DNA from 3 places in the Halomonas sp. TA22 genome. Region 2 is predicted to be linked to each of the others. Evidence: predicted binding sites of a transcription regulator. Region 2 holds the regulator's gene; each other region holds the start of a gene.
What was found. The regulator sigma-54, encoded in region 2, starts transcription at its own class of promoters, with help from an activator protein. The targets are predictions, from matches to a motif close to TGGCACNNNNNTTGCTNT.

Region 1 (5,650 bases), 1.4 Mb from region 2:
ATGTGCTGGTCAAGGGGCGCGATGAAGCGGCTTGCCTCAAGGTGTTCGGCGATCATGACAACCCGAGCTATGCCGAGGCCATCGAGCACTACTATGCGCAGGGAGCGCCCGAGGACTGGGCTGAGCGGCATGTCTCCGCCTACGCCACCATGCACCCTTGGGAGGATTTCGCCGAGACCTTCGCCTTCTACCTCGATATCGTCGCCGTACTCGATACCGCCCGCGACATGGGGCTTGCACGCATTCGCTACGACACCAGCCTCGACGGCATGCTGTTCGCGTTCCAGCAGGTGGGGCTTGCCATGAACGAGATGAACCGTGAGATGGGGCTGCTCGACCTGGTGCCCGAAGTGATCACGCCGCCAATCCGCGACAAGCTTGCCTATATCGACACGCTGGTGACGCGCCAGCGTTCGTCACGCCGTTCTTGAGGCCTTGGCTCAGTCATCCTCCTCATTCTCGTTCTGGTGTGCCTGGATCTGGTGCGGCAATGGCGACTCCTCCAGATGGGGGAAGTAGCTTGCCGCAATGACATCGTGCAAGCGACTGAAACCGATCTGCAGTTCGTCGATGAAGCGGTGCAGCTCATCCGGAGAGTTGGCCAGGGCTTGTATATCGGCCTCGGCGACCTCGGCGCGCACCAGGGTGGCGGTGGCCAGGGCGCGGTCGTGGTGGGGCAGGGTTTCCAGCTCCCAGGCGAGCTCCTGCAGGCCGCGGGAGACCGAACGCGGCAAGTAGCGGTCCTGCAGCAGAAAGCGCAGGACGTCGGGCCCGCGCACCCGTACGCGAACGTTCTGGCGATACATCTGATAGGCCGTCAGCGACTTGAGCACGCTCATCCACTGCAGATTCTCGAAGGGCAGCAGGTCATCGGGATTCTTCGGCAGCAGGTTGGCCGAGCGTACATCGAGAATGCGCGTGGTCATGTCGGCGCGCTCCAGGTGCCGGCCCATCTCGATGAAGGTACGCGCCAGATCGTGGCTCATGGTGCCCTCGATAAGACCGGTCAGCGTCTGGCAACCACGGATCACATTCTTGAGAAAGGCGTCGCGTCGCCTTGGCTTGAGCCCACTCTCGGCTTGCTCGCTGATTGTCATGTAGAGCTGATTGATCTGTTCCCAGATCTCGCGGGGCACCACGTCGCGGGTAGTGCGCAGGTTCTCGCGGGCATTGCCCAGCGCGGAGAGGATCGAACCGCCGTAGCTGCGCTCGGCACATAGGAAGTGCAGCACGTTGCGTTCGTCGCGGGTGGTGTGCAGCCCGTCGTATATCTCGGCGCTGCCGGTGATGTCGATGAGCGTCGACCAGCCCAGCGATACCTCGCGGGGCAGATCGAGCAGTAGGTGGCTGCTGACGCTGATCAGGCGGGCGGTATCCTCGGCGCGCTCGATATAGCGCGCCATCCAGTACAGGTTCTCGGCGACTCTCGACAGCATGGCCTTACTCCCCCTCGGTCTCGACGATCCAGGTATCCTTGCTACCTCCCCCCTGGGAGGAGTTGACCACCAGCGAGCCCTTGACCAGCGCCACTCGTGTCAACCCGCCCATGGTCACATGGGGCTCCGGTCCGGAAAGAATGAAGGGGCGCAGATCGATATGCCGTGGCTCGGGGCTTCCATCGCAGAGCGTCGGCGTAGTGGAGAGCGCCAGGGTGGGTTGGGCCATGTAGTTGCGCGGGTCCGCCTTGATGCGTTCGGCAAACTCCTCGCGCTCGGCGGGGGTGGCGCGTGGTCCGATCAGCATGCCGTAACCGCCGGATTCGTTGGCCGGCTTGACCACCAGCTCATCGAGGTGATCGAGCACGTAACGCCGGTCCTCCTCGAACATGCACAGATGGCTGGGGACGTTGGGCAGCAGCGGCTCCTGGTCGAGGTAGTAGCGGATCAGTGCCGGGACGAAGGCGTAGACCACCTTGTCGTCGGCGACTCCGGCGCCCGGTGCATTGGCCAGTGCCACCTTGCCGTTGCGCCAGGCGCGCATCAGGCCGGGAACACCGAGCACCGAATCCTTGTTGAACGCTTCAGGGTCGAGAAACAGGTCGTCGACGCGCCGGTAGATGACATCGACACGACTCAGCCCCTCGACGGTGCGCATGTAGACGATATCGTCGTCGTCCACCATCAGGTCGGGACCCTGCACCAGCTCGATACCCATCTGCTGGGCGAGGTAGGCATGCTCGTAGTAGGCGGAGTTATAGATGCCGGGAGTGAGCAATACCACCCTGGGCTCGTCACCGGAGCGTGGCGACATGCTGGCTAGCATGTCGTAGAGGTGCGGCACGTAGTCGTCCACCGGCAGGATGCGTCCGGTGGCGAACAGCTCGGGCAGCACGCGCTTGGTGACGTTGCGATTCTCGAGCATGTAGGAGACGCCGGAGGGAATGCGCAGGTTGTCCTCGAGCACATAGAGGGTGCCATCCTTGTCGCGCACCAGGTCGGAGCCGCAGACATGCGCCCATATGCGGTGGGGAGGAGAAATACCCACGCACTGGGGGCGGAAATTGACCGACTGCGCCAATACCTCGGCGGGCAGCACGCCATCCTTCACCACCTTCTGATCGTGGTAGAGGTCGTCGATGAACAGATTGAGTGCCTCGACGCGCTGCTTGAGCCCTGCCTCGGTTCGCCGCCACTCGCTGGCGGGAATGATCCTCGGCACGATATCGAAGGGCCAGGCGCGGTCGATCATGCTGCCCTCGGAGTAGACAGTGAAGGTAATGCCCATGGTGCGGATAGCGATCTCTGCCGCCGTCTTGCGCTCGGCGAGCTCCTCCGAGTCGAATCCCGCCAGCACTTCGCACAACATCCTGGCGGCATCCCGCGGTATGCCAGGTGACACCATCAGCTCGTCGTAAAAGTCATCGCAGCGATACTGCTTCCAATCCACCTGGCGCATCGGCGTCTCCCTGTGACCGGCTCGGGCCGGACTCGTCTTGATTGAGCATAGTCAGGATGGAGCGTGGCTGCTCACCGTCGGTAACCAAAGTTTTCGATTTGCAACCATCTACTGTGCAAGCGCTGTACCAGAACCCCGCGATAGGGCGCGCTTGCCACTCACTGGACACAAATTGCCAGGCAAGCTCACCTTGACACGGCACTGATTCGCTATCGCCTGCCCCTGCGTGGTGCATGCCGCTGAGATGGCAAGAAGTAGCGAGATGGTATGGTGCAAATCGGCGCGATAGACGAGCGGCGCGAGTGAGCCCTGAGCGTCCAAGCCGGTAAAAAAGACTGTCGGCTGACGAAAATGGAACGATACTTGCCTCGTGATGAGTCTCCTTGCGCGACTGGTGCGATCGGGTTGCCACGAGAATCGGGTGCCGGCAAGGCTTGCCGGTGATCAAAGCATGCCACCGAGGCCCCTATGACCATACGCGTCGCCTTGAAGCACCGTACCTCCTATCGCTTCGACCGCCCCGTCGGCCTGTCGCCGCACATGATACGGCTGCGCCCGGCGCCGCACAGCCGCACCACCATCGACGCCTACTCGCTCAAGGTGTCGGGTGGGCCGCACTTCCTCAACTGGCAGCAGGACCCGTTCGGCAACTTCATCGCCCGGGTGGTGTTCCCGGAAAAGCTCTCCCAGCTCGAGGTCGAGGTCGAGGTCATCGCGCCGATGACGGTGATCAACCCCTTCGATTTCTTCATCGAGGAGGAGGCGGAGCAGTTCCCATTTGTCTATTCGGATTCGCTGCGCAAGGAGCTGCAGCCCTACCTCGAGGTACACGAACAGGGGGCGCTGCTGCAGGGCTGGCTTGCCGAGGTAACGCGCGACCCCGTCCCGACGGTGAGTTTTCTGGTTGAGTTAAATCAGCGGCTGCAGCGAGACATCGCCTACCTGGTACGCATGGAGGCCGGCGTGCAGAGCTGCGAGGAGACGCTTGCCAACGCCAGAGGCTCGTGCCGCGACAGTGCCTGGCTGCTGGTGCAGATCCTGCGCCACCTGGGGCTGGCCTCGCGCTTCGTCTCCGGCTATCTGATTCAGCTGGCACCGGATGTGAAGGCACTGGATGGCCCCTCGGGGCCGGAAAATGACTTCACCGATCTGCACGCCTGGACCGAAGTCTACCTGCCGGGTGCCGGTTGGATCGGCCTTGATCCGACCTCCGGCATGCTGGCCGGCGAAGGGCATATCCCGCTGGCAGCCACGCCGTCGCCGGGAAGTGCCGCGCCGATCACGGGCACGTCAGAGAAGTGCGAGGTGCAGTTCGATGTCGAGATGCAGGTGACGCGCATTCACGAGACGCCCCGTGTCACGCAACCCTATAGCGACGCCCAATGGGCCGCGATCGACGTCCTCGGCCTCCAGGTCGATCAAGTGCTGGCGGCAGGAGATGTGCGCTTGACGCTGGGCGGCGAGCCGACCTTCGTCTCCATCGACGACATGGATGGTGCCGAATGGACGGTTGCAGCCCTCGGCTCCACCAAGCGCAAGCTGGCCGGAGAATTGCTTGAGCGCTTGCGCGGCCACTTCGCGCCAGGCGGGGTGCTGCAGTATCAGCAGGGCAAATGGTATCCCGGCGAGCCGCTACCGCGCTGGGCACTGGCCTGCTACTGGCGCAAGGATGGCGTGCCGCTGTGGCGCGAGGGACGCTGGCTCGCCGACGATCGCAACGCCCCCGGCCATGGCGAGCGTGAGGCGCTGCAGTTCTCCGAGGCGTTGGTTAGGCGCCTCGGTGTCGATGCCGGCCATCTGGTGCCGGCCTACGAGGATGCCTACTACTACCTGTGGCGCGAGGGCACTCTGCCGGCCAACGTCGACCCGCGTAAGGCCGATCTGAACGACGATGCCGAGCGGCGCCGCCTGGCGCAGCTGCTGGAGCGCGGCCTAGGCGCGGTGGTGGGCTATGCGCTGCCGCTACGACATGCCAGAGGTCGCGAGCACCGCTGGGAGAGCGGGGCCTGGCCGCTCAAGCGTGAACATCTCTATCTGGTTCCCGGTGACTCGCCGATGGGGCTGCGCCTGCCGCTGGCGGCGCTGCCCTGGATCGAGCGGTCCGAGCCGGTGATCCCCGAATCGCTGTTCGCGCCTCGTGCGGCGTTGGGCGATGTGCATGGCGAGGTGGCGCGACGCTACAGCGAAATGCAGACCGCCCTTGGCGAGGAGGCCCATGGCCTGCACCATCTCTCGCCCGGGCAGAACGTGCAGGAGCAGCCGAACGCCGAGCAGGACAGCCATGACGAGGTAATCCACACCAGCCTGTGCGTCGAGGCGCGCGAAGGGCGGCTATTCGTGTTCCTGCCGCCGCTGACGCGGCTTTCGCACTACATGGATCTCATTGCGACCATCGAGAACACCGCGTCGCAACTGCGCATGCCGGTGGCCATCGAAGGTTATCCACCGCCCGCCGATCCTCGCCTCGAGAAGTTCCTGATCACTCCCGACCCCGGGGTGATCGAGGTCAACATCATGCCGGCGGCAGATTGGCCGGCGCTGGTCGAGAACACCACCATCCTCTACGAGGAGGCGCGGCAGACGCGCCTGGGGACGGAAAAGTTCATGCTCGATGGCCGTCATACCGGAACCGGCGGCGGCAACCACGTCACCCTGGGCGGCGCCACCCCCGAGGACTCCCCCTTCCTGCGTCGCCCCGACCTGCTCGCCAGCCTGGTCACGTTCTGGCAGCACCACCCGAGCCTGTCGTATCTTT
Region 2 (5,650 bases):
GTGGTGCGCGCAATCTGCGTATCGATGCCCCCTTGAGCTCCTATCGAGCGCTGCTGTCGAAGATCGATCGCGGCGTGTTGGTGACGGAGTTGATGGGGCAAGGGGTCAATGGCGTGACGGGCGACTATTCGCGAGGTGCGGCCGGCTTCTGGGTCGAGAACGGCGAGATCCAGTATCCGGTCGAGGAGTTCACCATCGCCGGCAACCTGCAGGCGATGTTCTCGGGCCTGGTGGGCGTGGGAGATGATGTCGACACTCGAGGCAGCGTACACAGCGGCAGCTGGCTGATCGACGAGATGATGGTGGCGGGAGGCTAGGCCTCTTCGTCGAAGCGAGCCTCGAATAGCGCTTCCAGGGCGTCGAGCGCTTGATCGGCGTCATCGCCCTCCGCCTGCAGGCGCAGTACCGTCCCGCAGGGTGCCGCCAGCATCAAAAGTGACATGATGTTGGCGGCGTCGGCATGGCGGCTCTCATGACTGACCGTGACCTTGGCGGTGAACGCGTGGCAGCACTGCACGAGACGTGTGGCAGCACGGGCATGCAAGCCTCGCTTGTTGATCAACGTCAGATAACGGCTTGGCATCCTCAGTGTCCTTGGTTGCCCTTGTCGGGAGTGGCAGCATGGTGGGTCATCGCGGTATGGATGCCCAGTTCGCGGTGGCGGAGCCGTACATTGGGATAGGTGCTGGCGAACTGCGCGGCGAGGCGTTCGGTGAGATAGACCGAACGGTGCTGGCCGCCCGTGCAGCCGATCGCCACGGTGACGTAACTGCGGTGGCTCGCCTGGTAAGAGGGCAACCAACGCTCCAGCCAGGCATGAATGTCGTTGGCCATGTCGCTGACGTCCGGGAAACTCTCCAGAAACTCGACGATCTCCGTGTCGCGGCCATTGAAGGGGCGCAGCCTTGGGTCCCAATAGGGATTGGGAAGACAGCGGGCGTCGAACACGGTATCGGCATCCAGCGGTACGCCACGCTTGAAGCCAAAGGATTCAAAGGTCAGCGTCAGCTGCTGATTGACATGCTGCGCCACCTGATCTGCAATCCGCGCACGTAATTCGTGTACCGAGAGTCGCGAGGTATCGATGATCAGGTCGGCGAGATCGCGAATGTCGGCAAGTGCCGTCTCTTCCGAGTCGATCGCCTCGGCCAGGGTCATCTCGCTTTCACGGGTCAGCGGATGCCGGCGCCGGGTGGCGGAGTAACGCTCCAGCAATATCTTGGGGTCGGTGGTGATATAGACCACTTGGCAAGCCACGCCACGCTTTCGCACATCGTCGAGCAGGCTCGGGAAACGCTCCAGGGCGGCAGGCAGGTTGCGGGCATCGATGCTCACGGCGATCGATGAGTGGGGCGATGGCCCGTTCTGTAGCTCGTCGACCAGGGCGCCGAGCAGCATGGCCGGCAGGTTATCGATTGCGTAGAAGCCGAGATCCTCGAGCGCCTGCAGCGCGATCGATTTGCCCGATCCAGAACGCCCACTGATGACGACGAGCTGCATGCGGATCTCCTATGAGCGGTCCGAACGGCCGCTCACGCTGGAGCGGCCATGATCGACAGTTGGACATAGAGTGAGTTCAGTGCTGAGCGCTAGAGCCGTCGTTGCGCAGCTTGGCAATGGCTTCCATGAGCGTATCGTAAAGCTGTCGCTGGCTGTCGCTCTTGCGCAATCGATGACGAGTATCGCTGTCGTTCATCACGCCGGCGACCTGGGCCAGGAGCGCCAGGTGCGTATCGTCAGCCTCTTCCGGTACCAGCAGTACGAAGACCAGATCGACAGGCTCGCCATCGATGGCATCGAAATCCACCGCCTCACTGAGCTTGAGAAAACCCGCCAAGGGGGCCTTGCAGTGAGGGCTGCGGGCATGAGGAATAGCAACACCGTTGCCGATGCCGGTACTGCCTAGGCGTTCACGTCCAATAAGCCGACTGAAGACTTCCTGGCTATCGAGACTTGGTGTGTTCTGGGCGATGAAGGTGCTGAAAAATTCCAGCACTCGCTTCTTGCTCCCCCCGGCGACACCATACAGCGTACGCTCAGGGGGTAGGATGGTTTGCAACGTCATGGGTAGCTCAGCGGGCACCGACGCCCTGGGCGCGTGCCTGTGCCTTTTCCTTGTGTTTGACCAACTGGCGATCGAGTTTATCGGCAAGGGCGTCTATGGCAGCGTACATGTCGCCATCCTCGGCATCGGCATGAATGTCTGCACCCGCGGCGTGCAGAGTGCTGGCTGCCTGCTGGCGCTCCCTCTCGATGGAGAGTGTAACCTGGACCGAGGTAATGTTGTCATAGTGGCGTTCGAGTCGAGCAAGCTTCTCGTTGATGTAAGCGCGCAGTGCATCGGTCAGTTCCACATGGTGCCCGGCGATATTCACTTGCATGACACTCTCCTGTTGCGGCGGGTTGCAGTTCGATTGTAACCCTTTTTGCCCTATTGCATACCCCTAGGCATCCGAGGATTTGACATGGATGCCCCTTCATTATTTTAGCTTATTTATTTCAATGTATTAGGAGTTAACGTCCATTGATACGCGCTTTGAGACATGGATTTCAGGAGAGTCTCTTGCGTTCGCTGGAGGGGGGGATGCCCATCGCTTCGCGGTACTTGGCTACGGTCCGCCTGGCCACCTTGATGCCGCTCGCTTCGAGGAGTTCGACGAGCTTGCTGTCGGAGAGCGGCTTGCGCGCTGGCTCCTCGCCAATCAGTTTCTTCAGGCGCGCGCGGATCGCTGTGCTCGAATGGGCATCGCCGCTGTCGCCAGTACCGCCGACATGGCTTGAGAAGAAGTACTTGAGCTCGAAGACGCCACGGGGCGTATGAATGTACTTCTGCGTCGTCACTCGCGAGATCGTCGATTCGTGCATCTCCACGGCTTGGGCGATATCGGCCAGTATCAATGGCTTCATCGACTCTTCGCCCTTTTCGAGAAAATCGATCTGACGCGCCATGATCTCCCGGCCTACGCGCAGCAGGGTGTCATTGCGACTCGAGAGACTCTTGATCAGCCAGCGCGCCTCCTGCAGGTGCTGCTTCATGAAGGTATTGTCATCGCTCTTGTCGGCGCGCTTGATCAGGGCGGCATAGTCGGGTTGGATGCGCATACGCGGCAGGGCGTCGGGATTGAGCTCGATGCGCCAGCCTTCACGGCCATGGCGGGCGATCAGGTCGGGAATGACATAGTCGTTGTCGCTTTCGCCGAAGGCCTGGCCGGGGCGGGGATCGAGTGAGCGAATCAGGGCGATGACCCGGTCGAGTTCCTCGTCCTCGAGGCGCAGACGCCGCTTCAGTAGTTTGCGATCGTCATTGCCAAGCGCTTCGAGGAACTGTCTGACAAGACGTTTCGCCTGGGGCAGCAGTGGTGTCTCCTCGGGCAGCACGCCGAGCTGGAGGAGCAGACACTCGCGCAGCTCTCGGGCGCATACGCCGGTGGGCTCGAACTGCTGCAGGCGCATCAGCACCTGCTCTACCTCGGTGCTCTTGAGTCCGGCCAGCCCCTGGTCGCGAAGGCCGGCGCACAGCTCGTCGAGAGCGCCGTTGAGATAACCATTGTCATCGACGGCATCGATCAGGCTCTCGGCGATGATGCGTTCGCGCTCGCTGAGATCGGTCATCGCCAACTGCCAGGCGAGGTGGTCGTGGAGGCTCTCGCCACTAGCGTTGCGCTCGAAATCCGGCCCCTCGCCCGAGCTGCTTCCACTGGGCGCCATGTCCTGGTAGGTGTCCGACCAGTCGCTGTCAGTAGAGAGCTCCTCGGGAATTTCGCTGTTCCACTCCTCTTCACGCGCTTCGGCGACCTCCTGCTCGCCGAAGCCGTCGTCCAGCTCTAGCATGGGGTTGGCTTCAAGCGCCTGTTGAATCTCCTGGCGCAGGTCGAGTGTCGACAGCTGCAAAAGGGCGATGGCCTGTTGGAGCTGCGGCGTCATGGTCAGGTGCGCGCCGACACGGAGTTGCAACGAGGGTTTCATGGCCATGGCAAGGGGTGTTCACTGACAAATGAGACGACACGTTAGCTCGCGCCGCAATCCCTTGCAAGACTCAATTGCGTGAAAACTGAGCAAGAAACATGCCATGCGCAAGTACCATGCCAGATTGGGCAGCGTAGAAAGTTTTCATGCGGTTGATGGCGGCCGCCGAGCAGTGGCGGCGTGCCGAAGGCTCTTGAACCTAGAGTCGGAAGTCTTCCCCGAGATAGACTTCGCGTACCCGTTGGTTGGTGAGAATCGCTTCGGCATTGCCCTCGGCGATGATCTGACCGTCACCGACGATATAGGCTCGGTCGCAGATGTCCAGGGTTTCGCGCACGTTGTGATCGGTGATCAGGACGCCGATTTCACGACGCTTGAGCTGTCTGATGACGCCCTTGATCTCGCCTACCGAGATCGGGTCGACCCCGGCGAACGGCTCATCGAGCAAGATGAAGGCGGGCTCCGTTGCCAGGGCGCGAGCGATCTCGACACGTCGACGTTCTCCCCCGGAGAGACTCATGCCCAGGTTGTCGCGGATATGGGTGATATGAAAATCTTCCAGCAACTGCTCGAGACTTGCGTGGCGACCCTCGCGATCGAGATCCTCGCGCGTCTCGAGGATCGCCATGATGTTGTCAGCCACGCTGAGCTTGCGAAATACCGAGGCCTCCTGGGGAAGATAGCCAATGCCCGCCTGGGCGCGGCGATGCATGGCCGCCTTGGTCAGGTCGAGGTCGTCGATGTGTACTTCGCCCGCATCGGCGCGCACCAGGCCGACGATCATGTAGAACGAGGTGGTCTTGCCGGCACCATTCGGCCCGAGCAGCCCGACGATGCTGCCCTGTTCGATGGAGAGGCTGATGTCATGGACGACACGGCGACGCTTGTAGCTCTTGGCCAGGTTCCGGGCACGAAGGGTCTTCATGGGCTGCCTTGGATCAGAAGTTAGTTCTGCTCGGGATTGAGGGTCATGCGCACGCGCTGGCGCTCGCTGCCCTCGACGTCGGCGCGTGCCTGAACCACGCGACGGTCGAGAAAATACTCCACATAACCGCCATCGAAGGTGTCTCGCGCCTGGTGCAGTTCGGCGCGATCGATCAGCTCCACGCGGCGCTGTGCGGCATGGTAGACGATGGTGCGACCCCATCCGCGTACCACGGGTTCGTCCGGGGCCGGCTGCTGCTCGATGTAGGCGCGCTCGCCGGTAGCGGTCAGGCGCGACACTTCGCCTGCGTCATTGCGCAGGATTTCGACGCGATTGCCGGTGAGCTGCATGCTACCTTGGCGAATCTCGACATCGCCGGTATAGATGGCGGTGCCGGCGCGATCGTCGAGATCAAGGCGATCCGCGGCCACTTCGATGGGCTGCTGAGCATCGCTCTCGAGCGCGAACGCCGGAAGGGCGGCCAGCATTGTCAGGCAAGCACCCATCATGCAGGCCATGAGGCGAGATGTCGGGGTGGGAGTGTCTCTCATGGTGCTGGTTCCTCATAGCCTTCGGGAGGATGGAAGCCTTGGACCTCGTCGGTCAGGCGTGCACGGTCCAGGTTGAGCCAGGCATCGAAGCGCTCACCTCGCATCCACTGGGGTGGTTGCTGCAGAAGTGCCGGGGTGTCGCTCCAGGCATGCCCGTTTACGGTATCGACATGCAGGATGTCGGTATCCAGCTGCCATCCTTCTTCGG
Region 3 (5,650 bases), 420 kb from region 2:
CCCGGCATGTTGAACAGAGGTTCTTGCGAGCGACGTAACTGAATACCGCTCAGCACTGTGAGTGCAAGCGCGCAACCGAGCATCAGCCAGGCGCCGAGTGTGGCGAGCAGCTGTGGAGGCAGACCGAAGGCGGCGCCACTGCCACCATAGAGAGGGATTATCCAAGCGAGTAGCACAAGAGCGAGCAGGCTGACACCTAACCCTGACCAGAAATTCATGCGTATCATGTTGAGGCTGTCCCGATCCGTCGGCTGGTGCTGCGCAGCGATAAGGAGTACATGGGCGAAGGGTGGCTGAGACGCTGAATCACGAGCACCTATAATTATTCGTTATTTAGTTAAGCGCCCTGCAAAACTATCGGGATGATTTCGTCGCCTCAAGGAGAAGAGTCTACGAAATTTAAACGGAATGGGGTCAGTTTGCGGACGGCGCTTGCCAGCGGCCCAGCAACCAGTCGTAGAGCCGCCCAGGGCTTTGTGCCACTGGCTGGCTGATTGGAATGCGCGGAATGGCCAGAGGGTCCTGGTCGGGAGTCAACCAGCCGCCGCTGCCGGCCAGGGCGAGCTGCACACCGCAGCGGTGGGCCAGGCGTCTGAGGCGAGGCGAAGGCGTGCTGTCAGGAAACGCGAATGCCTCCAGAGGAGAGTGGCAGAGCCGCTTGAGATCCTCTCTCGAGCGGCGGATATGCCAGCAGATGCGTTCATCACTGAGTGGCTCAAGCGACTCCGGCAATACCCCATGCGCCCCGAAGCGCATCAGACCGCCGTTTTCCAAGCGTCTGACGCTGAAGGGATCGAGACCGTGAGGTGGCTGATCGAGAAGCGCGTGAAGTGTTTCTGCGACCTGGTTGAGCAGGATGGGGTCGGCTTGGCGCAGTTGCGTCATGTACCCAAGCAGCGCACTGCTGTAAGCGTGGTCGGGGTGAGGCGGCGGCATCGGTGGCAGCGGCAGGCCATTGTCGCCCAAGGCATCACGAATGCGCTCAGGGTTTTGGCGTGACCAAAGACCCTCGCCGATCACCTCCCACCAGAAGCCCCGTGGGCGGCCCAGCAGGCCGGTGGTCACGAAGATGCTGGCGGGCAGGGCATAGTGATCCAGTAACGGGGCGGCAACCTCGGCATTGTCTCGCCAGCCATCGTCGAAGGTCAGCGCGATACATGCCTGAGGATCGTGATGGGGTTTGAGGGCGGTGTTCAAGCTGACGATCCGCGACACTTCCACCAGGCTCATCAGCAGATGATGGAAGCTCTCCGGCCCCAGGCAATAAGGGGCCCGGTGTGGCAAGCGGGCCGCCTCCTCGTCAGGCAGCACACGATGCAGTACCAGAATGGCGCTGCGGCCCTGGAGCGGCTCCGCCAAGCTGCGTCGCCAATGACCGCGCAGGCGTTGCGCGATATCCCTGACCAATCCCTCTCCTTTCATCAAGCCTCCTTTCCCGGGGCATGCCCCTTTCGTGCATCCGCGGGATGGCATTCCTTGCCAGTGTTTCCTTATAAGGCGCCATCCTATTATAGCGGCTTATGACATTTATAATTCCAGCTCGAGAACGCGTGCCTGGCAGGCGCGCAGGCGCGTCACGAGATCCTGATGCGCGGTATCGTCAAGGGCAGGGTCAAAGCCGCCGATCCGCTCGAACCATTCATAAGCGACACACAACACGCCGGGGCGTGGCGGCATCGGCCACAGTCGTCTCAAGCCGCGTGTCAGGCCTTGTGTGGCGATCTTCCGCTTCGGGCGTAGGATCACTGCATCCCAGGAAGTTTTGCTCAGCCACTGGTCGGCTTTGATGATCCAGTCATTGCTCAGCCTGGCGCGGGGGGTAGCGAAGACCAGGTGGCGTCCTCGGCTGCGCCGAGCGATCTCATTGCTGCGTGCGCCTATCGAGGGAAGCGCAATCGTGGAAAAGCGAGCGCCGTAGCGTCGACTCAGGGAGGAGAGATAAGTGTTCTCGCTGATGGCGACGACTTGTACTTCGATGATGCCTGGATAGCTACTGGTGGCGTTTTGCAGCATGGCCAGGCTGCGAGGCAAACGAGATGCCATCCAGTGAGAATCGATAATGACAAAGTAGGCATCCATCGATGCGCTTGTCCCTTGGTCGTGCTCTACACAAGACCTGGAAGCGATGGCCATTTACATTTCCTGTCGGTCTGATGACGAGTGCTTGCATGGGTAGCGAGGGAAAACAGAGCGGTCTCCCGATTTGTAATTAAGAGTATCGTTTCGGTGTGTCAAAGTATCAATGGTTTACATTGATGATTTTAGCCATGCTGCGATTGAGTCCGATTCTCCTGTGGCAATCATGGGGAGCACCATGCTGCTTCAAGTGAGAAGTGACATGGCAATCTTGCACCAATAAGGATCATTCATGATTTTTTATGCACTTTTGAGGTGCTTTGGAAGGTAGTGAGCACCATTTTGCGGCATGGTTATGGACTTATATCGATCTTGACATGGCTAAAAAACATTAATATTTCATATATTTAGCTTTTAGTTTCCATGGTCTTGCGCCATTTTGGCACGTTGTCTGCATTAAAGAGTGCAGAGTGTAAAAGTATCCATTCGTTAATGCTGCCATGGGCAATGTTGCCGGGGCATGCTAAAAACGGTGCTGGACACGCAAGCCAACGATTCGAGCAAAATGCTCATATAGTGGAGGACATCATGTCTGAGAAGACCCTCGCCCTGATTGAAGAACACGACATCAAATGGGTTGATCTGCGCTTTACCGACACCAAGGGCAAGGAGCAGCACGTTACGATTCCGGCTCGCACTGTCGACGAGGAATTCTTCGAAAACGGTCAGATGTTCGATGGTTCCTCCATTGAGGGCTGGAAGGGCATCAACGAGTCCGACATGATCCTGCGTCCGGAAGACGGTACCGCCTTCCTCGACCCGTTCACCGAAGATGCCACCTTGGTGCTGCGCTGCGACATCATCGAACCTGCCACCATGCAGGGCTACGAACGCGATCCTCGCTCCATCGCCAAGCGTGCCGAAGCCTATCTGCAGTCCACTGGCCTTGGCGACACCGCCTTCTTCGGCCCGGAGCCCGAATTCTTCATCTTCGACGAAGTGCACTGGAAGGCCGACATCGAAGGCGCCATGTACAAGATCTCCTCCGAAGAGGGTGCCTGGTCGACCGACCGTGCCGTCGAAGGAGGCAACCTGGCCCACCGTCCGCGCGTCAAGGGCGGCTACTTCCCGGTTCCGCCAGTGGATAGCTTTCATGACATCCGCAGCGCGATGTGCAACACCCTGGAAGCGATCGGCCAGAGCGTCGAAGTGCATCACCACGAAGTGGCTAACGCCGGCCAGAACGAGATCGGCGTCAAGTTCAACACCCTGGTGAAGAAGGCCGACGAAGTTCAGGAAATGAAGTACGTCATCCACAACGTGGCTCATGCCTACGGCAAGACTGCGACCTTCATGCCCAAGCCGCTGGTGGGTGACAACGGTTCCGGTATGCACGTACACCAGTCGTTCTGGAAGGATGGTGCCAACCAGTTCGCCGGCGACCAGTACGCGGGCCTGTCGGAAATGGCGCTCTACTATATCGGCGGCATCATCAAGCATGCACGTGCCCTGAACGCCTTCACCAACGCTTCTACCAACTCCTACAAGCGTCTGGTGCCAGGCTTCGAAGCGCCGGTCATGCTCGCCTACAGTGCGCGTAACCGCTCCGCCTCCATCCGTATCCCTTACACCGCGAGCCCCAAGGGCAAGCGTGTCGAGTGTCGCTTCCCCGATCCGACCGCCAATCCCTACCTGGCATTCTCGGCGATGTTGATGGCCGGTATCGACGGCATCAAGAACAAGATTCATCCTGGCGATGCCATGGACAAGAACCTCTATGACCTGCCGCCGGAAGAGGGCAAGAAGGTGCCGACCGTGGCCGTCAGCCTCGACCAGGCGCTGGATGCACTGGACAAGGATCGTGCCTTCCTCACCGAGGGTGGCGTGTTCACCGACGACATGATCGATGCCTACATCGAGCTCAAGGGCGAGGACGTGGAGCGCATGCGCATGACCACCCACCCCATCGAGTTCGACATGTACTACAGCTGCTGATACGTCGCAGCCAGTACGAGACGGCAGTAGCAAAGGGTTCCGCCATGGCGGAACCCTTTTTTGCGTGTCACTATTCATCTTGATATGACACATGGCCATATCTGTTCTTGCCTGGCGCTCATGCCGCCTTTTCCATGGCCTTTCCGCAAGGAGCGGTGATGTCGATACGTATGCTCGTGATACTCGTGATGCTGATCTGCCCGGTGGTATCTCAGGCGACGTCCATCTATCGCTCCACCGATGCCCAGGGTAACGTGATCTTCAGCGACCAGCCCAGGCAAGGTGGCGAGCGCATCGAGCTCAATCCGCTGACGGTGATCCCGACACGCCAGCCGGAATTGCGTCCAGCGCCGGCACAGCTACAGGCGCCCGCCGCCTCTCGGCAGGGCGCGGTATCGGCCCCATTCATGCCATACTCCAGCTTTCGTATCGTGACTCCCCGCAACGAAGAGACGCTGCAGACCGGGCATGCTGGTAACGTCCAGGTGCAAGTGGGTATCGAGCCTGCGCTACGCGACGATCATCAGATCCGGCTGCTGGTGAACGATCAGGTGAGCCAATCGGCACTACATAGCGATGTCTTCATGCTCACCAATCTGGATCGTGGCGAGCACATTCTCGAGGCTGAACTACTTGATGGTCGCGGCCAGGTGCGCCATCGCAGTGCGCCCGTGACCCTCTACGTGCAGCGTGCCAGCGTCAACCTGCCGCAGAACCCCAATAACCCCAATAACCCCAACTAGCCTCTCCCCTGTTGTCTTCGCCCACTTCATTGACCTCGCTTCTTGGCACTGAACCTCGGCGATGTAATGACGGTGATGAAGTCACATTTGCACTCCAATGATTGCCCTTCTCCCCGCTTAAGCACCAAAATAGTGCGTTCAGGGTTTCTGCACCCCCCTGGAACGTCAGTGCCACGCATTGAGCCGCTTGGCGCGCTTCTTGCACATGAATAGTGAAAATCGCGAGTGTGGGCTGCACCATGTATCAACGATTGCTGGAACATCTGACCACGGCGGTGCTGCTGCTCGACGGTACCCTGCGTTTGAGGTGGATGAACCCCGCCGCCGAGGCGCTGCTGGCGGTGAGTCTTGGCCGAGTCCAGGGGACGCGCCTGGAGACGCTGGAGGGGATCGATGGCGCGGTGGCTGAGGTGCTGATCAAGGCGCGTGTCGAGTTTCATCCCTTCACCCAGCGTGAGGCGCTGCTGCCGGTGCCGGGGGGCGAGACCATTACCGTCGACTTTACCGTGACGCCGCTTTCAGACGATGAGCTGCTGCTCGAGATCGAGCCGCGTGACCGGCTGCTGCGAATCTCCCGCGAAGAGGCATTGGTGGCGCGCCAGGAGACGATCAAGACCCTGACCCGAGGACTCGCCCACGAAATCAAGAATCCCCTGGGGGGAATTCGAGGCGCGGCACAACTTCTTGAGCGCGACCTGCCCAACCCCCAGCTCGTCGAGTTCACCCGCATCATCGTCGAGGAGGCCGACCGGCTGCGCGATCTGGTCGATCGCATGCTTGGACCCAATCAAGTGGCGCGCCATGCACCGCTCAACGTTCACCGTGTGCTCGAGCGA

Region 1: a site for sigma-54 is predicted at 3,008-3,025, ahead of HJD22_RS04975 (circularly permuted type 2 ATP-grasp protein). Genes of this name have one in related genera too.
Region 3: a site for sigma-54 is predicted at 2,517-2,534, ahead of glnA (glutamate--ammonia ligase). Genes of this name have one in related genera too.

The regions. Positions count from the first base shown of each region.
Region 1 covers NZ_CP053108.1:1,059,744-1,065,393, reverse strand. Annotated here, with positions in the region: gene HJD22_RS04985 (putative zinc-binding metallopeptidase) at 1-431, shown strand, start outside; gene HJD22_RS04980 (alpha-E domain-containing protein) at 441-1,436, opposite strand; gene HJD22_RS04975 (circularly permuted type 2 ATP-grasp protein) at 1,441-2,895, opposite strand; gene HJD22_RS04970 (DUF2126 domain-containing protein) at 3,364-5,650, shown strand, end outside.
Region 2 covers NZ_CP053108.1:3,357,155-3,362,804, forward strand. Annotated here, with positions in the region: gene pmbA (metalloprotease PmbA) at 1-317, shown strand, start outside; gene HJD22_RS15900 (HPr family phosphocarrier protein) at 314-583, opposite strand; gene rapZ (RNase adapter RapZ) at 586-1,500, opposite strand; gene HJD22_RS15910 (PTS sugar transporter subunit IIA) at 1,577-2,065, opposite strand; gene raiA (ribosome-associated translation inhibitor RaiA) at 2,073-2,381, opposite strand; gene HJD22_RS15920 (RNA polymerase factor sigma-54) at 2,551-3,972, opposite strand; gene lptB (LPS export ABC transporter ATP-binding protein) at 4,166-4,891, opposite strand; gene lptA (lipopolysaccharide transport periplasmic protein LptA) at 4,912-5,379, opposite strand; gene lptC (LPS export ABC transporter periplasmic protein LptC) at 5,439-5,650, opposite strand, start outside.
Region 3 covers NZ_CP053108.1:48,106-53,755, reverse strand. Annotated here, with positions in the region: gene HJD22_RS00270 (hypothetical protein) at 1-227, opposite strand, end outside; gene HJD22_RS00265 (polysaccharide deacetylase family protein) at 415-1,422, opposite strand; gene HJD22_RS00260 (hypothetical protein) at 1,528-2,079, opposite strand; gene glnA (glutamate--ammonia ligase) at 2,665-4,071, shown strand; gene HJD22_RS00250 (DUF4124 domain-containing protein) at 4,230-4,814, shown strand; gene glnL (nitrogen regulation protein NR(II)) at 5,054-5,650, shown strand, end outside.